Linked DNA regions of Spirosoma rhododendri. The protein of the gene in region 1 interacts with the protein of each later gene in a pairwise test. Links are inferred from orthologs where the notes say so. Each region holds a gene or a part of one and is shown on either strand. Other genes may lie near its edges.

The links.
Region 2: the proteins of recA (region 1) and dprA interact in binary tests that used the Bacillus subtilis proteins (3 or more experiments, as listed by UniProt). The link is inferred for Spirosoma rhododendri from one-to-one orthologs.

The regions. Positions count from the first base shown.
Region 1 is NZ_CP051677.1:952,911-968,799, forward strand. The notes cover bases 12,087-14,868. They hold recA (recombinase RecA), read left to right. Parts: upstream 12,087-12,821; coding sequence 12,822-13,916; downstream 13,917-14,868. Other genes in these bases: HH216_RS03715 (hypothetical protein), read left to right, coding at 12,087-12,557; HH216_RS03725 (DUF3667 domain-containing protein), read left to right, coding at 14,018-14,868. Also shown: GTPase HflX, read left to right, coding at 108-1,394; HH216_RS03660 (GIY-YIG nuclease family protein), read left to right, coding at 1,619-1,831; HH216_RS03670 (DUF6932 family protein), read left to right, coding at 1,970-2,431; HH216_RS03675 (hypothetical protein), read left to right, coding at 2,435-2,695; HH216_RS03680 (hypothetical protein), read right to left, coding at 2,852-3,379; HH216_RS03685 (hypothetical protein), read left to right, coding at 3,746-4,267; HH216_RS03690 (DUF4468 domain-containing protein), read left to right, coding at 4,363-4,893; HH216_RS03700 (NADP-dependent malic enzyme), read left to right, coding at 6,300-8,567; ggt (gamma-glutamyltransferase), read right to left, coding at 8,658-10,460; HH216_RS03710 (ABC transporter permease), read left to right, coding at 10,669-11,910; more of HH216_RS03715, read left to right, coding at 12,042-12,086; more of HH216_RS03725, read left to right, coding at 14,869-15,289; HH216_RS03730 (DUF2846 domain-containing protein), read left to right, coding at 15,377-15,775; HH216_RS03735 (citrate synthase), read right to left, coding at 15,859-15,889. UniProt on the Bacillus subtilis protein: Multifunctional protein involved in homologous recombination, DNA repair and competence.
Region 2 is NZ_CP051677.1:4,048,076-4,064,023, forward strand. What follows is about bases 9,586-12,426. They hold dprA (DNA-processing protein DprA), read right to left. Parts: upstream 11,642-12,426; coding sequence 10,529-11,641; downstream 9,586-10,528. Other genes in these bases: HH216_RS16835 (nuclear transport factor 2 family protein), read left to right, coding at 9,586-9,663; eutC (ethanolamine ammonia-lyase subunit EutC), read left to right, coding at 9,784-10,596; HH216_RS16850 (PhoX family protein), read left to right, coding at 11,992-12,426. Outside these bases: HH216_RS16785 (asparaginase), read left to right, coding at 1-719; HH216_RS16795 (hypothetical protein), read right to left, coding at 2,227-2,535; HH216_RS16800 (GAF domain-containing sensor histidine kinase), read right to left, coding at 2,821-5,001; HH216_RS16805 (hypothetical protein), read left to right, coding at 5,504-5,752; HH216_RS16810 (ethanolamine ammonia-lyase subunit EutB), read left to right, coding at 5,823-7,205; HH216_RS16815 (DUF4377 domain-containing protein), read left to right, coding at 7,217-7,552; HH216_RS16820 (hypothetical protein), read left to right, coding at 7,683-8,048; HH216_RS16825 (hypothetical protein), read left to right, coding at 8,079-8,546; HH216_RS16830 (hypothetical protein), read left to right, coding at 8,698-9,177; more of HH216_RS16835, read left to right, coding at 9,394-9,585; more of HH216_RS16850, read left to right, coding at 12,427-13,476; HH216_RS16855 (cytochrome c peroxidase), read left to right, coding at 13,574-15,403; HH216_RS16860 (MerR family transcriptional regulator), read right to left, coding at 15,463-15,831. UniProt on the Bacillus subtilis protein: Protein that helps load RecA onto ssDNA during transformation. Binds cooperatively to circular ssDNA, is able to bridge different segments of DNA. Favors the loading of RecA onto SsbA- or SsbB-coated ssDNA and formation of RecA-DNA filaments.

The DNA.
Region 1 (15,889 bases):
CTGGATGGGGTAAGCCCCGTGATTTTCCGGCCTGTTGGCCCACACGAAAACGGCACCGGCCCGACAGGTACGACCCGTAAACCACGAACCTTTAACGACACACTATTTTGTTACACGATACACATAAAGAAGCCGAAACAGCTGTTCTGATCGCGCTGGTAACCCAGAAACAAACCGCCGATCAGACCCGCGAATATCTGGACGAGCTGGCGTTTCTGGCCGAAACGTCGGGTGTGAAGACGATAAAAAGCTTTACCCAGAAACTCGACCGGCCCGATACCCGCACGTATGTGGGCAAGGGTAAGCTGGAGGAAATTCAACAGTTTCTCCTGGCGCACCCCGTCGACATCGTTATTTTCGACGACGACCTCACGCCCTCGCAGGTGCGTAACCTGGAAAACAGTTTCAAGGAAGTCAAAGTCCTCGACCGCAGCCTGCTCATTCTGAACATCTTCGCTATGCGGGCTCAGACGGCGCAGGCGCGCGTGCAGGTCGAACTCGCGCAGTACCAGTACATGTACCCGCGCCTGACCCGGATGTGGAGCCACCTGACGAGTCAGAAAGGGGGCGTCGGGATGCGGGGGCCGGGTGAAACCGAGCTGGAGACTGACCGCCGGATCGTAAAAGACCGTATCTCCTTTTTGAAGGAAAAACTGTCGAAGATAGACCGGCAGAGTCAGACCCGACGGAAAGAGCGTGACCGGCTGGTGCGGGTGGCCCTCGTCGGCTACACCAACGTAGGCAAGTCGACACTGATGCGGACGATGGCCAAAACCGACGTGTTTGCCGAAAACAAGCTGTTTGCCACCGTCGATTCGACCGTTCGGAAGGTAACGCTGGGCAACATTCCGTTTCTGCTGACGGATACGGTTGGGTTCATCCGCAAGCTGCCGACCATGCTGATCGAAGCCTTTAAATCGACGCTGGACGAAGTGCGCGAAGCCGATATTCTGGTCCACGTCGTCGACGTGTCGCACCCGTTGTTTGAAGAACAGATCAGTGTCGTGCAATCGACGCTCGCGGATATCGGTGCCGCCGATAAGCCTACGGTGCTGGTCTTCAACAAGATGGACCGCTTTGAACCGAAGGCAGAATGGCTCGAAACGGTTCTGCCAGCGGAAGATGACGACTTCGACGCCGATCAGCCGATGCAGGTTGCCGAAATACCCCTCGCTGTACAGCGGCAGACCGCGCTAAACTTCCTGCGTAAGACGTATCTGGCGCAGCGTGCCGACCATGTTGTGTTCATCTCGGCCGAGACGGGTGAGAACATCAGCGAACTGCGCGAACTACTTTATTCGCTGGTTCGGGAGAAGCATTACTACATCTACCCAAACTGGGTAAACGTCCCCCTATCGGAGTCTGCCGAATTTGGCGACGGTTTGGCGGGTTAAGCACATTGCGGTATTTTTGTCTGACAGCCTGACCGGCAGGGTTTATATTCTGCCGGTCAGTTTTTTGGTTGCGTAGTTCAACGGATAGAATACCTGCCTGCCGGCAGGCAGGGACGTTTCATAAACGTTTGATATGGGTTCGATTTCCGTCACGATCATAAACAGTTAGTATGTTTTACGTGTACGCTATTCAAAGTCAGCAAGATAACCGCATCTATGTGGGGATGACCGGTGATGTGACACATAGATTGCATGAACATAATTTGGGCAAAACCCAATCGACTGCGTTTTACAGACCCTGGCGATTAGTTTACACCGAACAGGCACTAAACCGCGTAGAAGCCAGAAAGCGCGAGATCTGGTTGAAGTCAGGAGTTGGTAAAGAGTACTTGAAAAATTGGTTGCGTAGTTCAACGGATAGAATAGACGTTTCCTAAACGTTTGATATGGGTTCGATTCCCGTCGCGACCACCACTTACTAGATCATTACTGATGCACTTTGCAAGTAGATTACTGTACATCCGCCGGCCACCTTTCGGCTCTGTGAGTTAAGAAAAGTAGCCTGACGCGCCAGTATGGATTTCGATGCAAGCGGCTACCTGTTGCCACATAATATACTTACGAGCGACGTATTTACGCTTGAACAGGTATTTGTGCTTGGGTTGAGTGAATCGACTACCCGCCGAGCCTTGTTTGAGCGATACTTGCAATACAATGACACGCTACGACAGTTGATCCCGGCGGGGTTCAGACAATGGGTTGATGGGAGTTTCATCAGCCGCAAACTAAACCCGCGAGATATCGACTTCCTGACATTCGTAGATTACCAGTTGTACGAAAATCACGAATCAGCGTTCGATGAATTAAGACGTATCCGACTCGACCGTAGTTTTGGTATCGACGGCTATTTTGTTAAGGTTTACCCCAACACCCATCGTTTGTATAACGACTACCAGAGTGACCTGATTGAATGGCAGTACCAATTTGGTACAACCCGAAAGCATGAGTCAAAAGGATTTCTGGAAATAACTATCTGATGCATGGAGCCTTATAACGTGATTGACGACGAGGATCAGCCGAGGACTGCGGAAGAACGGGCAGCAATGGTTTCGCACAGTGTAGCAATGATTGAGCGCATGAATGCAGCTATAGCCCGTCATGTGGCTACCGACATACCTAATCAGTTGGCAATCGACCAGTTCGCCGAACTGCGCGAACGCTACATTACCGAACTAAGGGAACTGTTACAACCAATTGGCGTAGCGGTTCAATGGAATGCCGATCAACGCCGGGCAGCCTGATAGCGCAGGACAGATCACCAATATCGGTTTGTCTACCCCCCGTAGATACACCTCTCTTCTCACCAAAAAAGCCCGATCATATCGGGCTTTTTTGGTAAAATTCAGACTAATACGGTCGTATCGAGCAAGACTGACTCTCAGCTAGCTAAACATCAGCTATTGCTTAGTCAGCACCATTGTGTACGAGGTAGGCGTTGGCTGATTGGCGGGGTTGACCGACAACGATGTAACAAGCATGGCGGTACTACCCGTGATCGTTTTAGTAGCCGTCACCGTCTGTGGACCTCTGATTGTTAGCTGATTATCAGTTTCCGTGTACGACGTAGAAGATCCAAAGATGTTGTTGACCAACAGCTTCGAATTAGTGGAGCTTGTACAGGCCGAGATAGACGTCGCATTATTGGTAACTGTCCCGTTCGAAAACGTCAATGTAGTACTACCAATACAGTTGTTTTCCAGAAGATTCAGCGGTGAGACAATTTCTGAAAAGGAGACACCATTCTGCACGACAGCCGGATTGATGTTAATGGCCGATATCCGCCAGTTACCCTGGATAGACTGGTTGGTAGTGGTTGTTGTCGGATCATCGCTTTTACAGCTTACGATCACGCCCAGGGCCAGCGACAGGGCAGCTACCGTGTTGATGATCGAAACGGTCGATAGACGTTTGGAAGAAAGCTTCATACGTAGTTTTGATTTGAGGTTAGCGCCAAAGATGAGCGATGCAGGCAATCATATAACTGATCAGGGCGCTTTTGTATTTGAACGGCGTATTTCAGACGACGGTTTATCGCGCCAGCCAGCGCTACGGCTACCCGCTCGGCCCTGTTTCAAACCGTTTAGTAACCAGATTGCCGAATTCGCAAAAAAAACAGCCCCTACTCTGGCCTGATATTAGCTGTTCTTGATATGTTTGCTCCGGACGTTGCCAATATGGCAATTTCCCCGCCACCCCCATTCATTCGCTTTATCCTCCCGTATGGCCTATAGTACCTATACCTGTTCACAGTGCCACAAACGATTCCGCTCCTTTGATCTAAACCCCGTCTATTGCTCGGCCACCTGCCAGCAGCACGCCCAACAGCGAAACACGCCCCCCGCCAGCCTGCCAACGCCCCCCTCGACACGACCTGGCAACGTATGCACCCCGGCGAATGGGCACTCATTGAAATCAGCCAGGACAGTACCCAGCAACGCTTCCTTGAAATAGGCTACCTGATGGTTGAAACGGCGAGCCACATCAAGATATGGCTTCCCGAAACCGTCGATCGGCACGCCAGCGTACACACCTACCGGCAGGACACAGTGATCGGCTGTCATTTTCTGCCCCAGACGGTACTGTATCAACTCATGCCGATGCTGCCTTACCTCAACAAACAAACCGGACCGATCCGGGTGCTGGCGGAAAAACTGCTGCGCAAAAACGTCGATGTACGCACGTCCGTAGCGGAATACCTGCGGCAGTATGATGTTGAGTTGTGGGCCAAACGAACTGTGCATACGTTAGATCACGCGCCGGTTTATCAGCAATTGCTCGAACTGGTCGACAAGTCGCCGAACCGGCTGGTCTAGCCCGATCGGGTAAGCATCTTTCTGCGACACCATACCACCGGTTGCCTTCCTGTGGTTATATTGTCGCAGCTTTCGATGTTTAGTCCTCTCGCGTTATGACCCGTCTTCTTATAGTCTTATTTTTCATTGCGGCCTACCCGGCGCTGGCACAGGTGCAATTGCCCACCGATGCCAATGGGCAGGTTCAGTTTCAGGAACTGGTTCGGCTGACCGACAAAACCCGACCCTCCAAACAGGTTTTTTCGCAAAGTCAGGCGTGGGCGGAGCGGTATTTCAAACCCGCCAACGAACCGGAGGTACAGCCCGATCTGGCCAACGGAGTTCTGTTTGTGCGGGGCGTTTACCCCATTGGTGAGCAGTTTGTCCGGTTTACCATGCTGATCGAAGCGAAAATGGGCCGTTACCGAGCGACTATCACGGATCTGATTGCGGAAAACAACGGCCTGCTGGCACCTATCCAGCCCAACAACGCTACGGCCGACGATATGCAGCGGGCGGGGGGCACTCAGATCGCCAATCCTGCCGTTGTTGAAACGGTGGCCAACCAGCAGGCGGAGTTATACAAAGCACTCGATGCCGTTTGCCGGGATACGCTCAACAACCTGAAAACTGCGCTGAACGGCTAATATGAAACGGCTCTTTACCAACCTCACTTTCTGGGTATTGACGGCGATCACGCTGGGTATTCTGCTGGGCCACTTCCGCCCTGACCTGGCCCTGATGCCCGTACTCGACGGGCCCATCAAAACGCGCTTTATCGGGCAGGAACTGACCATCGGCGCGACGTTCAGCGAATTTCTCAGCGGCATTTTTATCAGTCTGGTGAAGCTCTTTATCAGCCCCATTATTTTTCTGACAATCACGCTCGGCATCGTCAGCATGGGCGATTTGAAGAAAGTGGGTAAGGTTGGAGCAAAAGCCCTACTCTATTTTGAAATCATCACGACGGTAGCGCTGATTATCGGCGTCATCGTGGCTAACATCATCCGTCCCGGCGACGGGGTCGCGACGTCGCAGCTAAAGGGGGCGACATTTCCAAATACACCAAAGGCGCGACGGAATTTAGCTGGTGGCAGTTTTTCCTCGACAATGTGACGCTGCAAGTGCTCGTGCTGGCCATTCTGACGGGCATCGTGCTGAGCCGCTACAGTGGTCGCGACCGCGTTATCGGCTGGTTCAACATCGCGTCGAAATACATTTTCTGGGGATTGCATAAGGTGATGATCCTGGCTCCGATCGGTGCGTTTGGTGGGATGGCTTACACCATCGGCAAATACGGGCTGGGTACGCTGCTGCCACTGGCCAAGCTGATGGGAACGGTCTACACCACGATGGCCATCTTTATTTTCGGGGTGCTGGGCCTGATTCTGCGCTCCTGCCGGGTCAATATCATGCAGTTTCTGCGCTACATCCGTGAAGAGTTGCTGATCGTGCTGGGTACTTCATCGTCGGAAGCGGCCCTGCCCTCGCTGATCGACAAATTGCAGCGGATGGGCTGCGCCAAATCGGTTGTGGGGCTGGTGGTTCCGGCAGGGTATTCGTTTAACCTCGACGGCACAACGATTTACCTGTCGATGGCAACGATTTTTCTGGCGCAGGTCTTCAACGTCCACCTCGACCTGACCCAGATGCTGACAATCATCGGGATTCTGATGGTGACGTCGAAGGGGGCAGCGGGTGTTACGGGCAGCGGCTTTGTGGTGCTGGCTAGTACGCTGACGGCCGTGAAAGCCATTCCACTCGAAGGGCTGGCGCTACTGCTGGGCGTCGACCGGTTTATGTCGGAAGCGCGGAGCATCACCAATTTTATCGGCAACGGCGTAGCGACGATCTGGCTCTCAAACAACGAAAACGCACTCGACCGCGCGCAGATGGAACGGGCGTTTGCGCAGACACCGGAGCTGGAAGATGTGCGCGATACCAATCAGATTGTACGGCCAGTCTCGAAAGACGAATAGAATCAGTTAGGTTTGCAGGATAGCTACCAGTTGAAGCTACTACCGCTGGTGGAATTGAACGCAATTACCTGACAATGACAACGAATCCTACGGATAAGCTTCGGGAAGACGCGCTGTATTATCACGCCAAAGGTCGACCGGGGAAGATTGAAATTACACCCACCAAAGAAACGGCCAATCAGCGCGACCTCTCGCTGGCGTATTCGCCCGGCGTCGCCGAACCCTGTCTGGCTATCGCCGAAACACCCGCCAAAGCCTACGATTACACCGCCAAAGGCAACCTCGTCGCCGTTATCAGCAACGGCACGGCCGTGCTGGGGCTGGGCAACATTGGCCCGGTAGCGTCGAAGCCGGTAATGGAAGGGAAAAGCCTGCTGTTTAAACTCTACGCCGATATCGACGCCTTCGACATCGAACTCGACACGACCAACATCGATGAGTTTGTCCGGACGGTGAAGATTCTGGAACCAACGTTTGGCGGGGTCAACCTAGAAGACATTGCTGCGCCTGACTGCTTTGCCATTGAGCAGCGGTTGAAAAAGGAGTTGAACATTCCCGTCATGCACGACGATCAGCACGGCACCGCCATTACGTCGGCGGCTGCGCTGCTCAACGCGCTCGAACTGGCCGGGAAGCAAATCGGGGAGATCAAGCTGGTGGTCAACGGGGCGGGGGCTGCGGCTATCTCGTGCATGAACCTGTACGTCAGCCTGGGCGTGTCGCCGGACAATATCATCGTGTTCGACAAAGACGGCCTGCTGACAAAAGACCGCAACAATCTGGCCCCCAATCAGTACAAGTACACCACCGACCGCTGCCCCGCCAACTGGACACTGACCGATGCGCTACAAGGGGCCGACGTATTTCTGGGCCTCTCGGTCGGTAACGTCGTGACGGGCGAGATGGTCAAAACGATGGCCGATAACCCGATTGTGTTTGCGATGGCGAACCCAAATCCGGAAATCAGCTACGACATCGCCACGGCCGCCCGGCCCGACATCATCATGGCAACGGGCCGGTCCGACTATCCGAATCAGGTCAACAACGTGCTGGGTTTCCCCTACATTTTCCGGGGGGCACTCGACGTGCGGGCAACGGAAATCAACGAAGCGATGAAACTGGGAGCCGTCCACGCGCTGGCCGATCTGGCAAAGAAAGCCGTACCGGAGAGCGTCAGCCGCAGCTACGGACAGGAGTTGGTCTTCAGCCGGACCTATATTCTGCCCAAACCTACCGACCCGCGCCTGCTGATGACCGTGGCCCCGGCCGTGGCTAAAGCCGCCATCGAATCGGGCGTGGCGCAGCAACCCATCACCGACTGGAACGAATACGATCTGCAACTGTCGCGCCGACTGGGGCAGGATAACTCGCTGACGCGGGGGCTACTGGCACAAGCGCAGCGGTCGCCCAAGCGGGTCGTCTTCACCGACGGCGAAAACCCGACCGTACTCCGCGCCGTAGCCGACGTGCTGGAGCAGCGTATCGCCGTCCCGATTCTGCTGGGCAACCCCGACATCATTCGCACGATGCTCAGCGACTTCCGGCTCAACCTGGGCAACGTCCGCATCATCGACCAACGATCTGACGAGCAGGCGGACGTACGAGAACGCTACGCGCAGGTACTGTACGAAAAGCGCAAACGCAAGGGACTGACCCTGACCGAAGCGCAGGCCCTTATGCGCGACCGCAACTATTTCGGGGCCGTAATGCTCGAAACGGGCGAAGCCGACGTGCTGATTTCGGGTCTGACGCGCAACTACCCACAAACGCTCCGACCCGCCTTGCAGGTCATCGGTCGGCAGCCGGGCATCAAAAAAGTGTCAGGCATGTACGTGCTGATGTCGCGCTTCGGTCCGCTGTTTCTGGCCGATACAACCGTCAACGTCAACCCGACGATGGAGGAAATTGTCGAGATCGCCGAAACGACCGCCCGCGAAGTGCAGCGGCTGAATATTCAGCCCCGGCTGGCGCTTCTCTCCTACTCGACCTTCGGTAGTGCGCCCGGCGAAGACGCTGAGAAGATGCAGCAAGCCACGGCTGTTTTGCAGGAAAAACACCCGGACTGGATTATCGACGGCGAAATGCAGGCCCACCTGCCGTTTAATCAGGAGTTACTACGCGAAACGTATTCGTTCTCGTCATTGGCCGAGCAACCCGCCAACGTGCTGATCTTTCCGAACCTGTCGGCATCAAACATCGCGTACAACCTGCTGAAAGAAATCGGCCGGATCGAGAAAATCGGTCCGGTACTGATGGGTATCCGCAAGCCGGTACACGTGCTGCAACTCGGCAGTACCGTCCGCGAAGTCGTCAGCATGGTGACGATTGCCGTAGCGGACTAACGGTTTTGGAGGAAAGCGAAAAGAGGTGAGCAGAAAGACTGGTTTACGCCAGCATCTTTCTGCTCACCTCTTTTCGCTTTCCTCTACCAATCAATACCCTCTCGCTGTGTTGTCGGCGCGGGGGTCGGAGGCACCTTCGTAGGAGCCGTCCGGGCGGATCAGGACGCAGTCCATCCGACCGAGTGTGTTGGTCAGTTTTTCGAGAACATAGCCCCGGTTGACGAGCGTTTGCGTGGTTGGCTCGGTGAAAGCATTTTGCTCGAAAATCGTTTTGTCGGGCAGCCACTGATGGTGAAATTTCAGCGCATTGACGGACTGCTGCATCGTCATCCCGTGCTCGATCACGTTCAGAATCGTCTGGTACACCGACGTAATAATCGTCGACCCACCGGGCGTACCGACCACCATAAACAGCTTACCGTCTTTCTCCAGAATCGTCGGTGTCATCGACGATAGCATCCGCTTGTTGGGCGCGATGGCGTTGGCCTGATTGCCGGTTAATCCGAACATATTCGGCACACCCGGCTTCACGCTGAAATCGTCCATCTCGTTGTTCATGAAAAACCCGGCCCCGCCAATCACAACCCGGCTACCATAGCCGCCGTTGAGTGTCGTGGTAATGCTGACCGCGTTACCGTCTTTGTCGACAATCGAGAAGTGGGTCGTTTCCAGACTCTCGTAGCCGGGCAGCGTACCGCCTTTGATGGCCCGGCTGTCGGTCGCGTGGGCAAACGAGAAATCCTGCCAGCGGGTGCGCAAATAGGCCGGGTCGATCAGTTGCGCGACGGGGATTTTGAGAAAGTCGGGGTCACCCAGAAACTTCGCCCGGTCGGCATAGACACGCCGTTCGGCTTCGATCATCACCTGCACCGTACTGTCGCGGTTCCAGCCCCACCGGCGCAGCGGGTATTGCTCCGACAAACGCATCAACTGAATCAGCGCGATACCACCGCTGGAGGTTGGCGGCATTGTAATCACGTTGTACTCTTTGTACGTCGCCTGTAGTGGATCGCGCCAGACAGCGTGGTAATTTTTCAGGTCTTCCTCGCTGATGATACCACCGCCCCGCTTCATCTCGTCGGTAAGCAGCCGCGCCGTTTCACCCTCGTAGAAGCCCGCCCGGCCCTGCTGCTGAATGCGTTGCATTGTACGGGCCAGATCGGCCTGCACGAGTTTGTCGCCCTGCTGCCAGCGGCTCGACGTATCGGTGGTGCTTTTCAGGAAATACGCTTTGCCGGGGTTGATGGTCTGTAACTCTTTGCGAATGCGGTTCAGTCCCGTCGCGTCGCGTTCGGTCAGCGAGTAGCCGTTGGTAGCCAGGTCGACGGCGGGTTGCAGCACCTGCGCCCACGTCAGCTTCCCAAACCGCTTGTGCGCTTCCGCCATCCCATCAACCGAACCCGGCACTCCACTCGCCAGGTGGCCGCTCGTGCTCAGGCCGGGCCGTACGTTGCCCGCCGAATCGAGGTACATGTTGGCCGTTGCCCGTCCGGGGGCTTTCTCGCGATAATCGAGCGTGTACGATTTACCGTCGCGGCTGCGGTAGACCATAAAGCCGCCCCCGCCAATGTTCCCCGCGTTGGGGTACACGACAGCCAGCGCAAACTGCACCGCCACGGCCGCGTCGACGGCATTGCCCCCCGCCTGCAAAATAGCTAGCCCGACCTGCGAGGCTTCGGGGTGCGCCGAGGTGACCATGCCGTTACGACCGATCACACCCTTCCGGTCGGAATAGAACGGCTTCGTTAACGCGCCTTCCTCGCTGTACTGGTACACCCCCTGCCCCTGCCGAACGCTACCCACTTTACTGTCGGGCGATTTGGTGGTTTTACAGGCCGTGGCAATGAGCCCACCGACGAGCAGACAGGCAGCATACTGATATACGTTTTTCATCATGTAGCAGGTAGTACAGGTTGTTGGAAACCTCTAAACTACGAAAAGGCGGGCTCGCATCAAGCAGTGGCCCCATTTTGTCCGCGCTTCCATTGGCCGTATGTTCTTTCGACCGTCTATCCCTTTACGCGCTAAGCTTATCGAAAACCCGTTTGGCAGCAACGCCTTTGTTTGTTTCTTTGTTTGATTCGTATACCCCATCGGCAGTATGTTTTTTTTGCGTCAGATTCTGGAAAGTTTTCGTTTCGCGTGGCAGGCGCTGCGCTCGAATCTGTTGCGTACGCTGCTTTCGCTGCTGGGCGTCACCATCGGCATTTTCGCCATTATCGCCGTTTTCACGCTAGTCGATTCGCTTGAACGCAGCGTGAAAACCAGCCTGTCGTTCGTCGGCGACAGAGTGGTGTATCTCAGTAAATGGCCGTGGGCATTTGGCGGTGAATACCAGTGGTGGAAGTACTTTCAGCGGCCCGAAACGAAATACAGCGAGTTTAAATACCTGAACGATCAGCTGGAGAACGCGCAGGCAATGGCGATTCTGGATTTTAAGCGCACCGTTGTCAAGTACGGCAACAACAGCACGTCGTCGCAGGTGCAGGGTACGACCTACGACTACAACCGCATCTCGGACGTGTCTATCGCCAGTGGCCGGTATTTCACCCCGCAGGAAATGGCTGTCGGTCGCCCCGTAACAATCATCGGCGCGACCGTAGCCGAAGACCTGTTCAACGGGCAGGAAGCGGTTGGCAAAACGATCAAAATCGGCGGGGCTAACTTTCTGGTGATCGGTGTGCAGCAGGCCAAGGGCAAAAGCCTCGTCAGCGTAGGCGGCAATCAGCCGGATATCAAGTGCATCATCCCCTACCTGATCTTTTCCAAGCTGTTTAACTCCGGCGTTCCCACGTTCGACGTGGCCATTAAAGGATACGAAAGCGACGAAGGCTTGCTTGAACTCGAAAGCGAAGTTCAGGGACTATTACGCGCCCGGCGGGGGTTACGCCCGACGCAGGACGATAATTTCGCCGTCAACCGCCCCGAAGCCGCCGTCAAGTTTGTCAGCGCCATCTTTACCGTCCTGACGCTGGCGGGCTGGGTCATCGGCGGGTTCTCGATCCTGATTGGCGGGTTTGGTATCGCCAACATCATGTTTGTGTCGGTGAAGGAGCGTACCAACATCATCGGTATTCAGAAATCGTTGGGTGCCAAGAATTACTTTATCCTGTTCCAGTTCCTGTTCGAGTCTGTACTGCTCAGCCTTGTTGGCGGGTTGGGCGGTATTCTGCTGGTATATCTGCTGTCGCTGATTCCCTTTGGCAGCCTGGAACTGCAACTCACACTTAGCAACGTTCTGCTGGGGTTGGGCGTGTCGAGTGTCATTGGCATTCTGTCTGGCATCATCCCGGCCTTCTCAGCTTCCCGACTCGATCCCGTCATCGCCATTCGTGCCAAATAGGTACATAGTTCACCTATTCCGTCGGGTGGTCCGGTCAAACATTTTGTGAGGGTAGTCGTTGCTAGTTGTTGACGGTCTGGCAAACAAATCGTCTATTTGTGCGTCTCAACCGCAACTAAACAACCACATTCATGCGCGGATTACTGTACTTCCTACTGTTCTTATTTGTTGTTCTCGGCATCCTATACGTGCTCACCGGCTGGAGTTTCAGCGACGGCGAACGGGCCGGCACCGTGTCGAAATTTAGCCGCCGGGGCTTTGTGTTCAAAACCTACGAAGGTGTACTGAACGTCGGCGGCTTTTCGGGCGAAACCGGTTCGCTGACGCCCCAGTACTTTGACTTTTCGGTGAAAGACGACAATGTCGCCAAGCAAATCACCGACGCCGTCAAGACGGGTCAGCGCGTGACGCTGCACTACGAAGAAAAAATCCTTCGGCTACCCTGGAACGGCGAAACCAAGTACTACATCACCAATGTCGAAGCCGTCGGCCCGGCTCAGGGCGCGTATGGCTATCCCGGTCAGCAGCAAGGTTATCCACAACAGCAACAGGGTTATCCACAGCAGGGGCAGTACCAGCAGCAGGGGCAGCAACAGCAACAGCCCATGCAGGAGCCCACGATGGCCCCGGCTGACTCAGTCCTGTAACCGGCAATTGGTAGTTCATTTTTGCCCTCTCAACGTAGGCGCTTCGTACCGGAGCGCCTACTTTTTTGACCGGACTACTAACCGCTGCCAGCCACCCGATCTTCTGGCACCGAATATCGTCTTTTATATGCTCATTTACAGGCCGTTAAGCTAGCTTGGTAGTCAGCAAAAAAACCCGTCAAATCCTACCATCTATTTTGAAAAAAGGCTTGATATTCTGCCCCATTCTGGGTAATTTTATCTGTTTAAAACAACCATCCCAACATGGCGAAATCAGATACGGCGCAAGCCACAGCATCTGCTAATGACAACAAACTAAAAGCGCTGCAAACGACCATTGAGAAGCTCGACAAAGCATTCGGCAAAGGTACCGTTATGCGGTTGAGCGAAAGTAAAGTGGTCGACGTTCCGGTTATCTCGACTGGTTCGCTGGGCCTCGACCTTGCACTCGGCATTGGCGGTGTACCCCGTGGCCGGGTCGTTGAAATCTACGGGCCGGAATCGTCGGGTAAAACCACGCTGACGATGCACTGCATCGCCGAAGCACAGAAAAACGGCGGTCTTGCTGCCTTCATCGACGCCGAACACGCCTTCGACCGCGTCTACGCCGAGAAGCTGGGTATCGATACCAAAAACTTATTGATCTCGCAGCCTGACAATGGTGAGCAGGCGCTCGAAATTGCCGAGCACCTCATCAGCTCGGGTGCTATCGACATTATCGTTATCGACTCTGTTGCCGCGCTCGTGCCGAAAGCCGAGATCGAAGGCGAAATGGGCGAAAGCAAAATGGGTCTGCAAGCCCGCCTGATGTCGCAGGCACTGCGGAAACTGACCGGCACGATCAACAAAACGGGCTGCTGCTGCATTTTCATCAACCAGCTTCGTGAGAAGATCGGCGTGATGTTCGGTAACCCCGAAACGACCACTGGTGGCAACGCCCTGAAATTCTACGCGTCGGTTCGACTCGACATCCGTCGGATCGGGCAGATCAAGGAAGGTGCCGACAACGTGATCGGTAACCGCACGAAAGTGAAAGTGGTGAAGAACAAACTGGCGGCTCCGTTCAAAGTCGTTGAGTTCGACATCATGTATGGTCAGGGTGTATCAAAGGTGGGCGAAGTGCTCGACTTGGCCGTTGAAATGGAAATTGTGAAGAAGTCGGGTTCGTGGTTCTCGTACGGCACCAGCCGCCTGGCGCAGGGTCGCGACGCGGTGAAAGAACTGCTGCTCGACAACCCGGAGCTGATGAACGAACTGGAGACGAAAATCCGGGCTAAAATCGCCGACGACGAAAACGCCCTGCTCGATCCTGTTCTCGAAGGTACCGAGGCCGATGACGAAGGCGAAATCGACGATTAAGCACTCGTTATCTTTCTGCACAAAGAGGTGGCTGGCATTGTCCGGCCACCTCTTTTTTTATTTTTGTGTTTTCGCTTCGCCTGCCAACGACCACTGCCTGCATGTCTGCTCATCACAAACTCGACGTTTGCCCAAATTGCGGTACCCACCTCGGCCACGACGCTAACTTTTGCCCCAACTGCGGTCAGGAGAACCACGAGGTAAAACTGCCGCTCAGTCACATCGGGTACGAGTTTGTCGAGAGTATCACCCACTTCGACAACAAGCTCTGGAACTCGCTGAAAGCCATTTTCACCCGCCCCGGTCAGATGACGGCCGAATTTCTGGAAGGCAAACGCGCCCGCTACGTCCCCCCCGCCCGGCTGTATGTGTTCGTCAGCGTGCTCTTCTTTTTCCTGGTCGGCAAATTCGCCAGTCATCAGATCGAAAGCACAAGCCGGGAAGTGTTGCTGACGACACTGGCCGACGATGTATCCAAAAAGGCACTCGGCGGGGAAACTGGTCAGAAAAAAGATTCGCTGCTGGCCAGTCAGGGGTTGGATAAGGTCGCGACTATCGAAGTCGATAAAGTGGGACAGCCGGCCGAACATAAACTGTTTTACCAAAGCCTGACTTCGTTGCCTGCGGCTGGTCTGGATTCGCTGCTCCGGACACAGAAACTGCCGGCTACGGGTGATAACCGGGCGAAGCTAACCCGGTTGCTGACGCTGATCCGCGACGAGCCGACAACGTATCCGGTACTGGTGCTGATCGGTAATGTCAACGAGAATTCCTTTTCGTTTCCAACCGAGCGCGAACGGCGGCATTTCCTCCATCAGATCAGCCTGTTCTCCGACGAGCAGCTCGATTCAACACTTACGAAAAACAGGTTGAAAACGGGGTATTTCGGTCGTATGGCCCTGCGCAAAGCCAACCGCATCACCGAGATTTCCCAGGCTGATGATATTCATACAGTATCGGATGAGTTGAGCCACGTGTTTATCAAGAGCCTGTCGACGACTATGTTTGTGCTGATGCCGTTCGTGGCTTTTCTGCTATGGCTGTTTTATGTCCGGCGGAAGCAGTACCGGCGGTATTATTACGAGCACCTGGTCTTCTCAATTCATGCCCACACGGTGCTGTTTCTGTTTCTATCAATTGCGTTGCTGATCGCCATTTACCTGGAGCATTACGTGCCGGAATCCGTCGTAACGCAGATTCTGTTCTGGGCCGTCGTCGTCAGTTTTGGCTATTTTCTTCTTTCGCTCAAGCGCGTCTACAATCAGACGTGGCTGCGTACGGTGGGTAAATTCGTACTGATCTCCGGCATTTATCTGGTTACGGTAATGCTCTTTATGATCGTTGTGCTCGGGCTGTCGGCAAACTCGTTATAAGGTAGCATTCAATCCAGACACATACGTCAATGCGTACATAGTTACGAAGCCGGTCGATAGTTGACTGGCTCGTAAGCTACACACGCTATGAAATCGTTATTCGTTGCCCTATGTCTGTCGGCAGGTTCGTTGTTTGCCGCAGCCCCCACCGAAGGCCCAAAAGCTGCTAATCTAATCGTGTACCGCACCGGTTGCATATACGGTAGCATGGCTAAATACCGGGTCAACATCGACAATCAGGAGCAGACAAAACTGAAAAATAAGTCGATCTACACGACGACGCTGACACCGGGTTCCCACACGATTGCTCCCCGCAATCCTAACAAAGCGGTGACGATCAATGCGCAGGATGGCCAGACGTACGTAGTGCAATACAAAACGCGCTTCGGCCTGTTTGGTGCCCGCCCCAAACTGAAGGTGATGACGCTGGAAGAAGCGAAGCAGAACAAAAGATTCGCTGCCTTGCAAAGCAACACGGGTATGTAAGTGCCAATGCTTACCACCTGAAAAGCAAACCGCCCCGGTTGCATCAGAGCGACCGGGGCGGTTTTGTATGTTGGCAGCGTCGACTACCGGTTTTCCATCGGGACGAATTCACGG
Region 2 (15,948 bases), 3.1 Mb from region 1 along the record:
TGCTGGGGCTCAACAAGCCGGTGATCCTGACGGGGGCCCAGCTACCCATCGGGGTTGCCCGCTCCGACGCCCGCGAGAACTTTATCACGGCGCTGGAGATTGCAGCCGCGCAGACTGACGGGCAGCCAATCGTGCCGGAAGTGTGCGTGTACTTCAACTCGCTGCTACTGCGCGGCAACCGCTCGACCAAGCAGGAAAGCGTGCAGTTCAATGCGTTTGCGTCGGAAAACTACCCGCACCTCGCCAATGCCGGTGTCAGTATCGATTACAATCGCCCGTTTATCCGGCCGGTGGACCCCAGCCAGTCGCTTACGCTGCAAACAGCCCTCGACCCGAACGTTGCCATTCTGAAACTGTTTCCGGGTATCACACCAGCCGTAGTAGAAGCCATTGTGCTGAATCCGGCCCTGCGGGGAGTGGTGCTGGAAACGTTCGGCGCGGGCAACGCCACCACTGAGAGCTGGTTTCTGAACAGCCTCAAGACCGCGATCGAGCGCGGCCTGACGATCTTCAACGTGTCGCAGTGCGAAGGTGGACGCGTAACGCAGGGGCAATACCAGACCAGCAAGCGTATGGACGAGCTTGGCGTTGTGAGCGGTGCCGATATCACGACCGAAGCGGCCATTACGAAGCTGATGGTTGTGCTGGGGCAGGAGCACGACCCGGCGCGTGTACGGGCGCGGCTTAGTCAGCCAATTAGCGGAGAAATGAGCGTGTAAGCACTTTTTTTGCGGTAGGGGCTTGACAATAGCCGTTCAGACGTGCATCTTTGCAGTCCCAAACCACACAGAGAGCTGCCGGAGTGGTCGAACGGGTCTGATTCGAAATCAGAAGTACTCGCAAGGGTACCGGGGGTTCGAATCCCTCGCTCTCTGCAAAAAAGGTGTAAAAGCCTTTCTTCTTAACTCAAAAAAGCCCGGTACATAGCTGTACCGGGCTTTTTTTTGCCCAATTGGCCCAGTTATGGTCGATTGCTGATACGGTTGATTTGTCGGCACGACTAGTTTCCAAATATATCCTTTACCGTTACATAAATGCTTTCACCTAACAGCATCATTATATCATATCTTATAGCCGTTTAACAAAACGGTGCGTAGCTGTACGAAAGCGTCTGCTCAGCAGCCAGGCAACATATTCATACCCATACATGATAAACTTCTTCTGGAACAGGTTCGAAAGTGCCGAACACTTGAAATCATCAATGTTGACAGGCCTAACTACGTACTATGCGTACATAAATGGGGACTGGAAACTGATAACCAAATCTCGATTCGACCAAATGGTTGGTGACAGATATTTCTATAAACACGAGGCTGCCAGTTCGCCCCACGAATCTATATACAACCGCAGGCGCTAGAGAGCACACAATCTCTGGAAAACCAGGCCTGTAAATTCGTTGCTATCCGTCGATGCCCCCGAAACGACCGCTGCCAGAAAAAACGAGAGTGAGACGCAGCATCGTGTCATTGGCCCTAAACAAGCTGCTTACTGAATCTGAACGATTGGATAGCGAGGCAATTTTGGAACAACAGATATACGTACCCAGCTATCTGTCACCGGAAAGCTTCCCTAACGACTCACCTCACAAAGGTGAAGGCGCTATATTACTTCGTTTTGTACGCTCTACTGAGTTTAGTGAGTGGTATTTAGATGAAACTCAATTTCTAATCCTCGAAGACGAATGACAATCGGCCACGCTCAGGTATTAGATAAAGTTGTCGAAGGCGTGTAGGAACTGACGACAAAGAATCAATAGATAGCTGAATTGCAGTACACGGTTGGCGCGCTTTTGGGAAAGTCTGAGGGCGTCACTATTCCCCAACTTTCTGATGAAGAGACCACGTTTGAAACCATGTTCTGTCAGTATCGTCAACTCGCGCTGGGTAACCAGCCGTATATGGCACTGCCGAAGCATAGTTCTCAGCGGCTCGTCGCTAGTGAAGTCAGTGGTACTCTGTTAGCCGGATGGCTAATTGGGATTAAAAAGGGTAGTTGATTCAGGTGATTCGAATCCCTTTCTCTCTGCAAAAAAAAGGTGCATAAAAAACTAATTTTCAGTTTTTTATGCACCTTTTTCATTGCTGATAAGTAGCCTGAATATTGTTCTTGGCTGCGACGCGTCGTGTAAGTTGCCTGATTGAAGTTCAGTAATCAGACAATTTACACGACGCCGTTCGGCGGTAATCAATCGTGCTCATAACCAGCGCCTTGCGAAACGGTAGGTCACTAGGCCATAAAATTTGGCCAGTAGGCCAGCTCTGACCGATGATCGGCCGAAGTCAGTATCGTTTCCTGCTCCGTTGGGATCAGTTCGATACCGCAGGGGGCGGGTACGCCCGAGTCAGCCTGTAGGGAATAAACGAGCCTGATACGGCACCCGAGTGTTTCGGCCTGTTCCAGCATATCGAATAGCCGGGTGATGCCAACCAGATAGAAAGCACTCACCAACACCTGACCGTACGACCAGTCAGACGTTCCCCTGTCTGCGCGCTCTCCCCTCGCCACATATTCCTTATACAATTGAAAGCCGTTCATAGGTTAAAAACAGGTTACGTGTAAATACAAGTTAATCAATTATAGAAAGGGGATATAAAAATACTATTAAAGTGGTACGAAAGTAAAAACCGTGCAAAAAAAATATGTTGAGCCAATTGATAGGGATGGGATCAGCCTGATACACGTGTCTGAAAATAGGGCGTAACGAAACGGCCTGTCAGGTTGCTGTATCTGTTTGACGAGTACACAGCAACCTGACAGGCCGTTTTGGCAACAGAAAATGGCGGTGGTAGCAGCGGGTCTGCGCTAGTACCCGGTCCCGGTCTAGTCCGACAGCGGCATTGGCAAATAGACAGAGAAGACGGCTCCCTGACCGGGTTTGCTTTGGGCCGTGATACTGCCGCCGTGGTTGTCGACCACCCGCTGGCAGATGGCTAGTCCCACGCCCGTACCCACGTATTGCTGCTTTCCGTGCAGCCGTTGAAATACCTGAAAGATTCGTTCGGTGTACTTTTCGTCGAAACCGATACCCTGGTCGGTAACCGTAAGGTGGCAGAATCGCGCGGCCGAACTGGTTGGGCGCAGGTGGGGCGGCAGCTCAGACCGTTTGCAGTAGCGAGCCTGTACGGAAACCACCGGCCGCTGACCGGCGGGCGTGAACTTGAGAGCGTTGGAAAGCAGATTCTGGAGTAGCTGACTAAGCTGCGACTCATCGCCGTTGACGACGGGTAGCTCGCCGATGGTCAGCTGGGCATCGCGTTCGGCAATGGTCAGTTCCAGCGTGCGTAACACCTCGGCTACGATTGTCGACAGCGAAACGGGCTCGAATGCCTGCTGCCGGGTGGCGATGCGGGAAAAGGCCAGCAGATCCCGAATGAGATTCGACATCCGGGCACCAGCCGAGCACATTCTATTCAGGTAATCGCGGCCTTCGTCACCCAGGTTGTCACCGAATCGCTCGTCGAGCAGGGTGCTGAACGATTGAATTTTGCGCAACGGCTCCTGTAGGTCGTGCGACGCGACATAAGCAAACTGCTGTAGGTTTTCGTTCGAGCGGAGCAGGTCCTGATTGACGTACGTAAGTTCCTGCGTACGCTCGCTGACCCGCTGTTCCAGCTCGGTAGCCAGTAGTTTGTAGCTGTTTTCACTGGCGGCAAGTGCCTGCCGATCCCGAAGCTGATCGGTAACGTCGGTGGCCATGACCATTACGCCCGTGATGGTATTGTCAGACTCGCGCCACGGCTGGAAAACGAAGTTGAAATACCGATCCTTCCGTACGCCGTCGTTGCTGATGAAGTAGGCGGGTATATCCTGAAGCTGTAGCGTTACCCCCGTACGGAACACCTGCTGCAACCACCCGACGATGGGCTGGTCGTTTAGCTCGGGCAAGGTCGTCAGCAGCGGCTGGCCCAGCGCTTCCCAGCCTAGGCCCCATATGTCGAGCAGGGGCTGGTTGCCCAGTTCAAGAACCAGTGCTTCGCCCTTCAGAATACAAATCGGTGATAGCGACTGCTCGACTACGTTCCGGAAACGGGCTTCGCTTTCCTCCAGCTGCTGGCGGGCCATGACCTGAGCCGTCACGTCGACGGCCATGTTCATGATGGCATAGACTTCGCCGGCCGGGTTACGGAGGGGTTTGTACGTATAGTCGAAGTAGTAGGTGCGCAGTACTCCGCCGACGAGCAAAGTAGCGGGGGCGTTGCGGGCTTCGTAGGATTTGCCGGTTGAAAATACATTATCCAGAATAGCCAGGAAGGATTGTCCGTCCAGTTCCGGCAACGCAGCGATCAGGGGCTTGCCGATGACTGACCGATCCTTACCCCAATAGGTCAGCATGGGGGTGTTGGCGAGTTCGACGCGAAACTCCTGACCCACGTACAGACTGGTGGCTACGGGTGCTTCATCGATCAGGCTGCGAAATTTAAGTTCGCTCGTTGCCAGGGCCTGTTGCGTCTGCTGTTGCAGGCGGATTTCGGCCTGTATCTGCGCTTCGCGCAGCATCAGATCGTGGTTGGCTCTGCGCAGTTCGAGTAAGGTCATCACCTGCCTGGCGAGGGCCTGTAACGCTTGCAGTTGCGAGGGCCTGAGCTGGCGCGGTTCGTTGTCGATTACACACAATGACCCCAGTGCTATGCCTTCCTTGTTCACGATGGGAGCCCCCGCGTAGAAAACGATATTGTGTTCACCGGTCACCAGTGGGTTGTCGCTGAAGCGATCATCCTGCCGGGCGTCCGTCACAATCATCGTTTGGGTGGGCTGCGTGATGGCGTGGGCGCAAAATGAATGCTGAACGGGCGTTTGCGTCAGCGGGAACCCCTGGCGGGATTTGAACCACTGACGGTCCTCGTCGACCAGGGTTATCAACGCGATGGGCATCTGGCAGACTTCGGCGGCCAGTCGGGTAATGTCATCGTACTCCTGCTCGGGTAGCGAATCAAGGACATTGTATTGGTTAAGAGCAGTTAACCGGCCTATTTCGTTGGGTAATTGTAATCGTTCGCTCATTATCGTAGGTCATTCATACAGGGAAACATATAAAGCTAGCGCATGTTTTTTGTTCACGGGCGGGATTGGCTGTCAACCCGGTAGTCGACCGGATCGGGCAGGGGTTACGCCGATGCGAAAGCTGATAATCCGTGCTGTTGGGTTTAACACCGTTGAGCCGCAAACCGCTCTACATCATGATGGATCGGGAGGTTGGGTGTTCTAAATCTATAAACTGTTGGTGTAGCTACACGGTTCAGTGTATACGTCAGAATCGAGAAATGGGGCCTGCATTCTCTGGCAGCCTAAAACACTGCCTTGCCCGGCCTGCGATGCTGTGCATTGATGCTGGCGCACCGACGATCAGCAGCGCTACTATGCCCCCGATCGGGCATGATGGCGGACCGTATTATCAGTTCTTTCTATGACGACTAACCCTAGGCAACAGAAAGACTGTTATTAACGTATATACGTATGTTAGTTAACTCAACGGTAACGGAAAATGGTGGTAAAAGTGGGGAAATTGAAAGGCCCATTTCGTGGCTTTCGGAATCTGGACACTCGGTTCACGTTTGTCGATGGTAGCGTCTGGCGGCAACAGGAGCCCAAGTATTTGTACTTCTACGCCAATATGCCCCGTGCGCGGGTCGTATACGACAATGGGCGGTACGTCCTCGAAGTCGACGGGACCGACGAAACGGTGGAAGTGACCGAAGAACTAGTTCCGCCCCAACCGATGCGCCGTACCCGACGGACCATACGAACAGCGTAAAAAATAGCCCGTTTCATACGGGTAGTGGCCTGAACTGACGTATCTTCGTCGGGACTGAGCCACTGCCCGTATGTCGTTTCGCCACACGGTTCGTCAGCGAACCTACGTTTTTGAAGACCTGAAAACGCTGTTGGCCCGGGCCAGCCCACCCCGGTCGGGCGATGAACTGGCGGGGGTGTCGGCGCAGTCGGCCGAAGAGCGCGTTGCTGCTCAGCTGGCACTGGCCGATCTTCCACTGACCCATTTTCTGTCGGATACCGTTGTCCCCTACGAGCACGACGAAGTCACCCGGCTGATCGTCGACACGCACGACGCATTGGCGTTCGCGCCGGTTCGCCACCTGACCGTCGGCGAGTTGCGCAACTACCTGCTTAGCTACACTACCACGACCGATACGCTGCGGGCATTACACCGGGGGCTGACGCCCGAAATGGTGGCGGCTGTCTCGAAGCTGATGCGTAATCAGGATTTGATTGCCGTCGCCAGCAAATGCGAGATCGTTACGCGGTTTCGTAATACCATCGGGCTGCACGGGCGACTCAGCACCCGGCTCCAGCCCAACCACCCCACCGACGATGCCCGTGGTATTGCCGCCAGTCTGGTCGATGGGCTGCTGTACGGTTCCGGCGACGCGGTTATCGGCATCAACCCCGCCACCGACCACCTGCAAACGACCATCCGGCTGTTGCACCTGCTCGATTCAGTCCGCGAACGTTTCGCCATCCCCACCCAGACCTGCATCCTGAGCCATCTGACTACGACGATTCAGGCCATCGAACAGGGGGCGCCCGTTGATCTGGCGTTTCAGAGTATCGGCGGTACAGAGGGCGTCAATACGTCGTTTGGGGTAAATCTGGTACTACTCCGCGAAGGGTTCGACGCGACCCGGTCGCTGAACCGGGGTACGCTGGGCCAAAACGTAATGTATTTTGAAACAGGGCAGGGGAGTGCGCTGTCGGCCAATGCCCACCACGGTGTCGATCAGCAGACCGTCGAAGCGCGGGCCTATGCCGTTGCGCGGGCGTTCGACCCGCTACTTGTCAATTCGGTCGTCGGGTTTATTGGCCCAGAATATCTCTACGACGGCAAGCAGATTATCCGGGCGGGGCTGGAAGACCATTTCTGCGGGAAACTGCTGGGCCTGCCGATGGGCGTCGACATCTGCTACACCAACCACGCCGAAGCCGATCAGGACGATATGGATACGCTGCTGACGGTGCTTGGTGCGGCCGGGGTAACGTTTATCATGGGTATCCCCGGTGCCGACGACGTAATGCTGCACTACCAGAGCACCAGCTTCCATGACGCCCTCTACCTCCGGCAACAGCTCAACCGACGCCCGGCTCCGGAATTTGAACAGTGGCTGCTGAACATGGGCATTGTCAATGATGCGTTACAACTCCAGCCGGTTCAAACGGGTCATCGGCTTGTAGCATCTCTATCAACGCTTTAAGTTCACAACCTATGGTCACCGGACGCGTACTCACGTTTGTTTTACTACTGGCGGTAATTGCCTGCGAGAAGCGAGTTGGGCCGGAACCCCCCGTCCGACTAACGTTTCAACTTGATAGTAAACTGGGCGATTGTATCATTCTGGAGCCACGTAAATGCTTTTTGGTCCGCCATAACGACAGCGAACGATGGTTATTTATGTACGAAGGTATCGAGGGATTCTCGTACGAACCTGGCTATCGATATACGGTGGAAGTATGGCGTCAAACGTTGCCCAACGAAGGGTACATGGATGCGCTGCCGTACCGATACTCACTAATCCGGGTAATTGATAAAGTGAAGCAATGAACCCGACTACAGTTGCTATTCGATAGCGGCAATCGGTGGTAGGATTTTACAGCCGGAAACGCTGGTGCCAAACCGATTTCCCTGATTCATCACTGGTTGTAAATAACACAACGTTTGACCGTATAAAAGAATGGCCATTGTGATTGATGACACACTAGACCTTATTTTCCTTCAAAAGGCGTTAACTTTTATTAAATTCTCCTACACCGATTATGATGCTCAGTATTTGGCCGGATCTCCCTCATCAGGAAAATTGCTTGAGCGAGTTAGCAAGGAATTAGAACCCTATTACCAAAAAATCAAACCTGATTATAGACTAGTGTTCGGTTCAATAGAGGATGATAATCAGAGTTTTCAAAACCTAAAAATTCATTTAGCCCACATAAACGATTGGAATATGTTAGATATGGGGACAAAGGCTGAAGTTTTGAGGACACTAGCAACACCTTTTAGTATCTCAAAAGCGACTGTTGAACAACTTTCCAACACTGATTAATATAAAATAACTCAACAAGAGGTCATATTGATGAAATTTAGCTATCCTACCTTTGCTATAGCGTTTCTTCTATCAACTACGAGCATAGTGACCTATGCTTGTGGTTGTGTTAGAAATCCAACATGGACACTTAAAGATGAGCTGAATTCTTCAAGTCTGGCTGTCAAGGGTAAAGTCATTAGCGTGACTGACTACATAGCTCCTGAATTTCCTTGGCCTCAAAAGTTATTCAGGCTTGTTATCAAGAATAAGTACAAATCTCCAGTTAACACACCTGATACGGTATCCATTATCACTGGTCAAGATGGAGCTGACTGTGGATACGCCTTCAAAATCGGTAAAGAATATATTGTATACGCTACTAACTGGGAGCAAAAGGACACTATCAGAAAAGTGATAAAAGAAAGTATACTAGATATGTTTTACACTAGCATTTGTACTTTGACAAAAGAAACAAACCGGAAAGAATTAGTTAGATTAAATCGATTGACTCACTGAATAGGATTCACACCATTTCATTTTAAGGGGCATAATGAGCGGAATAAATATTCTTAACTGATTCACATAACATACGTGTAGTTCTAAAACGCTTCCGGGAAAAACACAGGTAACTGCACAGTCGAATTAATGTAACGTACATAACCAGAAAATGCGCGGCAACTATCTACCATTGGTGTTTTATCTCAGCTTTGCGCTGTCGGGGTATGCTCAAAGTAGCAATGAGGCTGACTCCGTTGCCGCCAAGCCTGTCGTCTACTATGCTGAAAGCTACGATACATTACAGGCAGTGCGTCAACTCTTTGCTGCCAAACGCGACGGTGCCGGGTATGCGGTTAACGTGGGCCTGTTGACCGTCGGCGTGGCGGGCGTGTTTGTGATACCGACTGTGGCGCTCGTTAATCTTGTTAGTGGCCTTGTCGGGACAAAACCTGATCCGGGCAGGATTGCTTCGTTTACGTTACAACTAGCATCCCCCGGCTTGCTGATTACCACCTTCGGACTCGTCAAACGGATTCGCTACAACCGAAAACGGGAGGAAGCCGTTTTACTAGCTTATGAACAGGGGCAACCGTTGCCACCCGCCATACTGCGTTCGCTGACGAAACAGTACCGACGCACACACAGGTGATGGGTCGCCCCGGCGGGCATGAAGCGGCACCGGTTTCTCAAGAAAATCCGATAAACGCTCAACTGCCACCGACCATTGGCCGGGCTGGCTCTGGCGTAGCTTTGACGCATTGCTAACAGATCAAAACGCAATCGTCAGGCCATGCAGGATCAAACCCTTATCCATCAGCTCTATCAGGATTTCAACGCCCGGCACATCGATGCCGTCCTGGCTCATATGCATACCGATGTGGCCTGGCCCAACGGGTGGGAAGGCGGGTATGTGGCGGGTCATGATGAAGTGCGGGCCTATTGGCTTCGTCAGTGGAAACAGATCGACCCGACGGTGGAGCCGCTTGCCTTTGCAGTACGGCCAGACGGTCGGGTTGCAGTTACGGTTCGTCAGCTTATCCGTGATCTGACTGGTCAGGTTATAAGCGATGAGCAACTGAGCCACGTATATCACTTCGAGGATGGAAAGATACGCTCGATGGTGATCGAGCGTTGACCGCGTATCGTCAGTGTAGGCTATCGGGGCATTGACCAGAATCGAGTACCTTTATCCCACACACGCCGTCGCTGCCGAAAATACCCGGCTCGCAGGCGACAGCACTGATAACAGGGAGTGATGAGCGAACCCAGCGAATACCCCGACGGCTCTGATGCCTGGGCGTTTCTGCGTACCCACACAGCCGCCCGTATCGCGCAGGGCCGCGCCGGGAACAGCCTGCCTACCCGCGCCCTGCTCGACTTTCAGCTCGACCACGCCCGCGCCCGCGATGCCGTTCACGCTACGCTCGACACCCGTACGCTCCTTGCCGCTCTCGCCCAAAACAACCTCGACGCGCTCCACCTGACCAGCCGCGCCCCCGACCGAATTACCTACCTCAAACGCCCCGATCTGGGGCGGCAGTTAAGTGATGCGTCGCAGGCGGAGCTGCACCACCGAGATCAGGAAGCAACACTGGTGATTGTTGTTGCCGATGGCCTGTCGGCGACGGCAGTGCAGCAGCACGCCCTGCCGGTGGTGCTGGGGCTGGCGGCCGGGGCCAGAAGCCGGGGGTGGTCGCTGGCACCCGTCTGCGTGGTGGAGCAGGGGCGCGTGGCTATCGGCGATGCCATCGGTAATGCGTTCGGGGCCAGTTTGCTGGTGGTGCTGATTGGTGAACGGCCGGGGCTATCGTCGCCCGACAGCCTGGGCGCGTACCTGACCTACCAGCCCCGCCCCGGCCTGACCGACGAGTCGCGTAACTGCGTGTCGAATATCCGGCCGGAAGGTTTTCCTGCCGAGGCTGCCGTTGGGAAACTGCTGTGGCTGCTCGATCAGATGCACACCCGCCAACTATCCGGTGTGCATCTGAAAGATGAAATGCCTACGTCAGCACTGCCGCAAACGTCTTTCCCGGCTTTGCCCGTACAAACCCCCGAAACTCCAGATTGAGGAGCAGAGCCGCCAGCCGGTTCATCGGGATCTGCGTTTGCCAGCTAAGCTCATCAACGTGCATATCGGTATGTTTCCGCAGCAGGGCCAGTACCTGACTTTCTTCGTTGGTCAGGTCGAGCGGCAGGGGCGGGGGGGTGTGGGTCATTGGCAATACGCCCGCCGATTGCTCCCAGTTCATTGCACTGATCAGGTCGCTGGGGCTCGTGTAAATCTGCGCTTTGTGCTCGCGGATGAGTTTGTTACAACCCGCCGAGAAAGTCTGGCTTAGCTGGCCCGGCACGGCAAATACGTCGCGGTGGTAGTTGTTGGCGTATTCGGCCGTGATGAGCGCGCCCCCTTTCGCGGCTGCTTCGACCACCACGACGGCGTCGCTGATGCCAGCGATGATGCGGTTGCGGGCGGGAAACAGGTGTGGATTGGGTTTGGTCCCCGGCGGACTTTCAGTGAGCAGTCCACCCAGACCAAGCATATCCTGCGCCGTTTTCTGGTGCACATTCGGGTAGATGATATCAAGGCCACTCGCCATTACCCCCACGGTGGGCGCGTTGTGAATCAGGCTGGCGCGGTGGGCGGCAATGTCGATCCCATAGGCCAGTCCGCTGATGATGTTGACACCCAGCGGGGCCAGTGCTTCGACGAGTTCGCCCGTTATTCGTCGCCCGTAGTCTGTCGCCTGTCGCGTGCCAACAACTCCGATTGTGCGATTCGCGTTGAGCGAGCCACCCCCTTGCCAATACAGCAGGGCGGGGGCGTCGTACAGCCCTTTCAGACGGGTGGGGTAGTCGGCGTCGGTGTAAAACAGGGCCGTAGCCCGCATGGCGTCGAGCCGTTTGACGACGGCTTCGGCTTCGCGCTGAACGTCGGCCCGGAGTAAAGCGCGGACCGTAACCTCGCCGATGCCGGGAATACGAAGGAGTCGGGCCGGGGGCGTAGTGAACACACTGGCTGGGGAGCCGCAATAGCTGACGAGCTGCCGAAGCAGGATGCTGCCGACGCCCGGAACAAGCGTCAGCGCAATGGATGAATGAAGGTCGGTGGGCACAGAAACGGTGTTAATGTGCCCAAACTACGAAGTTTTTGGATATAGCCGTGTGGTTGGGGGCTGACCTCACCCCCGGCCCCTCTCCTAAAACAGGAGAGGGGTGCATCTGGCGGCACCGTAGCCTTCGACTATTTTTCTAGCGTCTGCTATGCGACGGGTATAAAACAAAAGATTGTTGGTCGTTTACATCTCCCCTCTCCTGTTTTAGGAGAGGGGCCGGGGGTGAGGTCTCCTGGGGCCGGGGGTGAGGTCGCCCCCCAAATAATAGCAGTCCGGTAATAGTTTGGTTACATTGGGGTAATCTGCAAATTGTTTCTTTGTAGAATCGTTTTAATCTACATTTAACGAACATGCGCGTCTCTATCGCTCTATCATCTACCGTACTGCTTTCCCTCTTTGCGCTGGCAGCCTGCAACACGCCCGACAGCAACAATCCGACTACGCAGCCCACATCGGACATTGTCCTGAAAAATCAGTCGGTAACGCCCGTACTGGCTAAGAAAATGTCGGGCTTCGAGAACCTGGAAATGTACTCGCTCATCAGCAGCGACGACCAACTGGCGCAGTCGCCAAGCTATATCTTCGGTGGTTCGGCCGACGGTGAAGGTATCCTGAAAAATACCGACGGTACTTACACGATGCTCGTCAACAACGAAGACAACTTCGCTGTGTCGCGCCTGACGTTCGACAAAACCTTTAAGCCCGTCAAAGGTGAGTACATCCTCAACTCCGACGGCGCGCAGTGGCGGCTTTGCTCGGCGACGATGGTTACGCCCGAAGAGCACGGCTTTGGCCCTACGTTTCTGACCTGCGGTGAAAGCGGACAGGAGTCGCGTACCCACGCAGTGAACCCACGGGGCGACGTTGGCTCGGCGAGTATGTCGAAAGAAGTGGCCGGTCTGGGTCGGTGGAGCGCGGAAAACGCGGTTCCCCTGCCAAAAACAGCGTTCTCTGGCAAAACGGTGATTGTAATCGGCGACGACGATTCGGATACCTACGGCGGTCAGCTGGCCATGTACGTGTCGGGCACGGTGGGTGATCTGGACAACGGTACGCTCTATATGATGAAGCGCACCGACGGCAACCAGAAAGAAATGGACATGAAAGTCGGGACGAAGTACCCGGTTGAGTTTGCCAAAATCGACAACCATAAGACCCTGACGGGCGCGCAGATCAACGCGAAAGTCAATGATCTGAAAGCACTGAAGTTTGGTCGGGTAGAAGACGTCGATTACGGCAAAGGCAGCGATGCCGCCAACGGTCGGAACGTGTATTTCACCGTAACGGGACAGAATAACACTGGTACGAACGCCGACTATTCGCGCTCGAAATACGGCCGGATCTACAAAGTTACGCTGGACGCCAACGACCCTACGAAAGGTTCGCTGGAGGTGCTGCTCGACGGCGACGATCGCTCGGGTGTAGCCAAAACCTTCCAGGACCCCGACAACATCACGATTACGGAGAACTACGCTTACATTCAGGAAGACCCGAACGGCTACGGCGACGAAACCCACGATGCTTACCTGTATCAATACAACCTGAAAAGCGGTGAGCTGAAGCCAGTGCTGGTGATTGACCACCGCCGGACCGAAACCGACGCGGCTAAATACAACGTCGGTGGTATGTCGAGCAAAGGGTCGTGGGAAATCAGCGGCATGATCGACATCTCGGACGCTATCGGTGTACCCAATACGTTCTCGGTCGGTATGCAGTCGCACACCTGGATCGACGACAAATACAAAGGCGTCGACGGCGGAGCCAAGCGTAATATCAGCGACAATTCTGCCCGTCAGGGTAGCCAGATCGTCATTATCAAGGGCTTACCCCGGTAAAATTTTTTAAACACAGAGTCACAGAGATTTACCACGGCGCATAAACGCTGTGATTTGTCTCTGTGACTCTGTGTTTACCCCCAAACAACTGCAAATCATGCTTGCTCAGCCAACCGTTCCCATGCCAGTACCCCGACTCACCCGGCTTAGCCCGTGGTGGCTGATCTGCGCGGTGTCGGCGGTCGGGTTGATGCTTGGGGTGTACGGCCTGTCAAAACCGCCGGTGCTGACACCCCTGCAACAGGTGCATCAGCAGTACGTAGCCGACCTTGCCCGGCTCGATTCGGCGGTGCAGCAACTTAAACAGGGTATCGATAGTCGACAGTCGGAAGCCACACTCCGGCAGCGGTTATTTACGGCCCGGCTGGCGTGGAAGCGGGTCGAATTTCTGGCCGAACTCTACAATCCCGAAACGGCGAAAAGCATCAACGGAGCCAACCTGCCCGAAGTCGATGAGGTCGACAAAAAGGTGGAGCAGCCCGAAGGCTTGCAGGTCATTGAAGCGGGGCTGTTTCCCCATGACCCGGCCAATCAGGCCGAACTGGTCCAGCAAGCGGCCATGCTTGTATCGAACGTAGGGCGGCTGGGCAAAGTGGCTGCTACGAACGAAATGACCGACAGCCATGTGTTCGATGCGATGCGGCTGGACGTGTTTCGGGTTATCTCGCTGGGCATTACCGGCTTCGATGCACCCCTGGCTCATACCTCGATTCCGGAAGCAGCGGAAGCCCTCGAAAGCCTGCGTCGGCACCTGACTTTCTACGATCTGCGCAACCGCGACGAAGCGCTGAGCCTCCAGCTCGACCGGGCTTTTACCGACGCTATCGCCCAGCTTCGGCAATCGCCCGATTTTAACCAGTTCGACCGGCTGACGTTCATCGCCAAACGCGCTAATCCGCTCAGCAGCCTCCTGCTCGACGCCCAGCAATCGCTCGATATCCCGGTGTTTCGCGAAAATCGCTTGTTGTCGCCCTCGGCCCGGACGCTCAATGACCCCGACGCCTTCGACCCGGCTTATTTCGTCAGCAGCACCGACGACCGACCCACTACCGAACGGGTCGAATTGGGTAAACTACTGTTTTTCGATCCGGTTTTGTCGGGTAACGGGCAGCGTACCTGTGCCACCTGTCACCAGCCCGACCGCGCCTTTACCGATGGCGAAACGAAAAGTCTGGCAGTTGGCAGCGGCTCCGCAGCCCGCAACGCCCCGACGCTCCTCAATGCGGCTCTACAAGCTTCACAGTTTATGGATTCGCGGGTGGTATATCTGGAAGATCAGGCGGGCGACGTGATTGCCAACAAAACGGAGATGCACGGTTCGCTGACGACGGCGGTGCAGACTATGCAGCAGCAGGCTCATTACCGGCAGTTGTTTGCAAAGGCTTATTCCGCCGGCGTGACCGAACAAACCGTCAAGAATGCACTGGCCAGTTACGTGCGGTCGCTGTCGGAAATGGATTCCCGCGTCGACAAGCACCTGCGCGGGCAGGCCGTTGCCCTGACGCCCGCCGAGCAGCAGGGCTTCAATCTGTTTATGGGCAAAGGGCAGTGCGCGACCTGCCATTTCTTCCCGCTCTTCAACGGCACCGTTCCCCCGGCCTACGCCAAAACGGAAAGCGAAGTACTCGGCACCCCCGCTACTGCCGCCAACAAAACGCTCGACACCGACCTCGGCCGGTTTCGCACGACAGACATGGCCGAGCACCGCTACGCGTTCAAGACGCCGACCGTCAGGCACAGTGCCCGAACGGCCCCGTACATGCACAACGGCGTGTACCGTACGCTCGAAGAAGTCATTGATTTCTACAATCGGGGTGGCGGACAGGGGCTGGGCTTCAACCTCCCCAACCAAACCCTCCCGCCCTATAGCCTGCACCTGACCCGTTCGGAACAGGCTGCCCTCGTCGCGTTTTTAAAGGCGTTGTAACGGGAATCTGTGCGTCATATCGGGTTGGTGTTTCGGAGCTGACACCATCGATTCGCTCCTTACTCATCCTCGTCTTCTTCGGCGGGTTTGTTAGGGTCGGGTGGATCGAGACTGATGCGCATTTGCTCCAGAAACGACTTCAATTCGCGGAGTTTTCCCAGAAAGCGGGCGTTTTCGTGGCGTTGCTGTTCGCGCTTTTTCAACTCCTCGCGCGCTCCCGCCAGTGTAAATCCCTTATCCTTGGTAAGCGTCAGGATCTCGCGTAGCAGGGCAATATCGGTAGGGGTATAGACCCGGTCACCGGACTTATTTTTTCTGGGTTGTAACGACGGAAATTCCTTTTCGTAGAAGCGAAGCGTCGGCGCGGTGACGCCCAGCATATCCGATACTTCCCGGATACCGTAATACATCTTCTCCGGTTGTTCCATAGTTGGGTTAGGTAAGCACCTGAAAAAACCGCAAGATTCTCTGTAAATTTGCGACTCAATTCATTTGTTTATTAAGCGGTACTTGTACTGTGGCAACAGGTCATCGAATCGACCGAG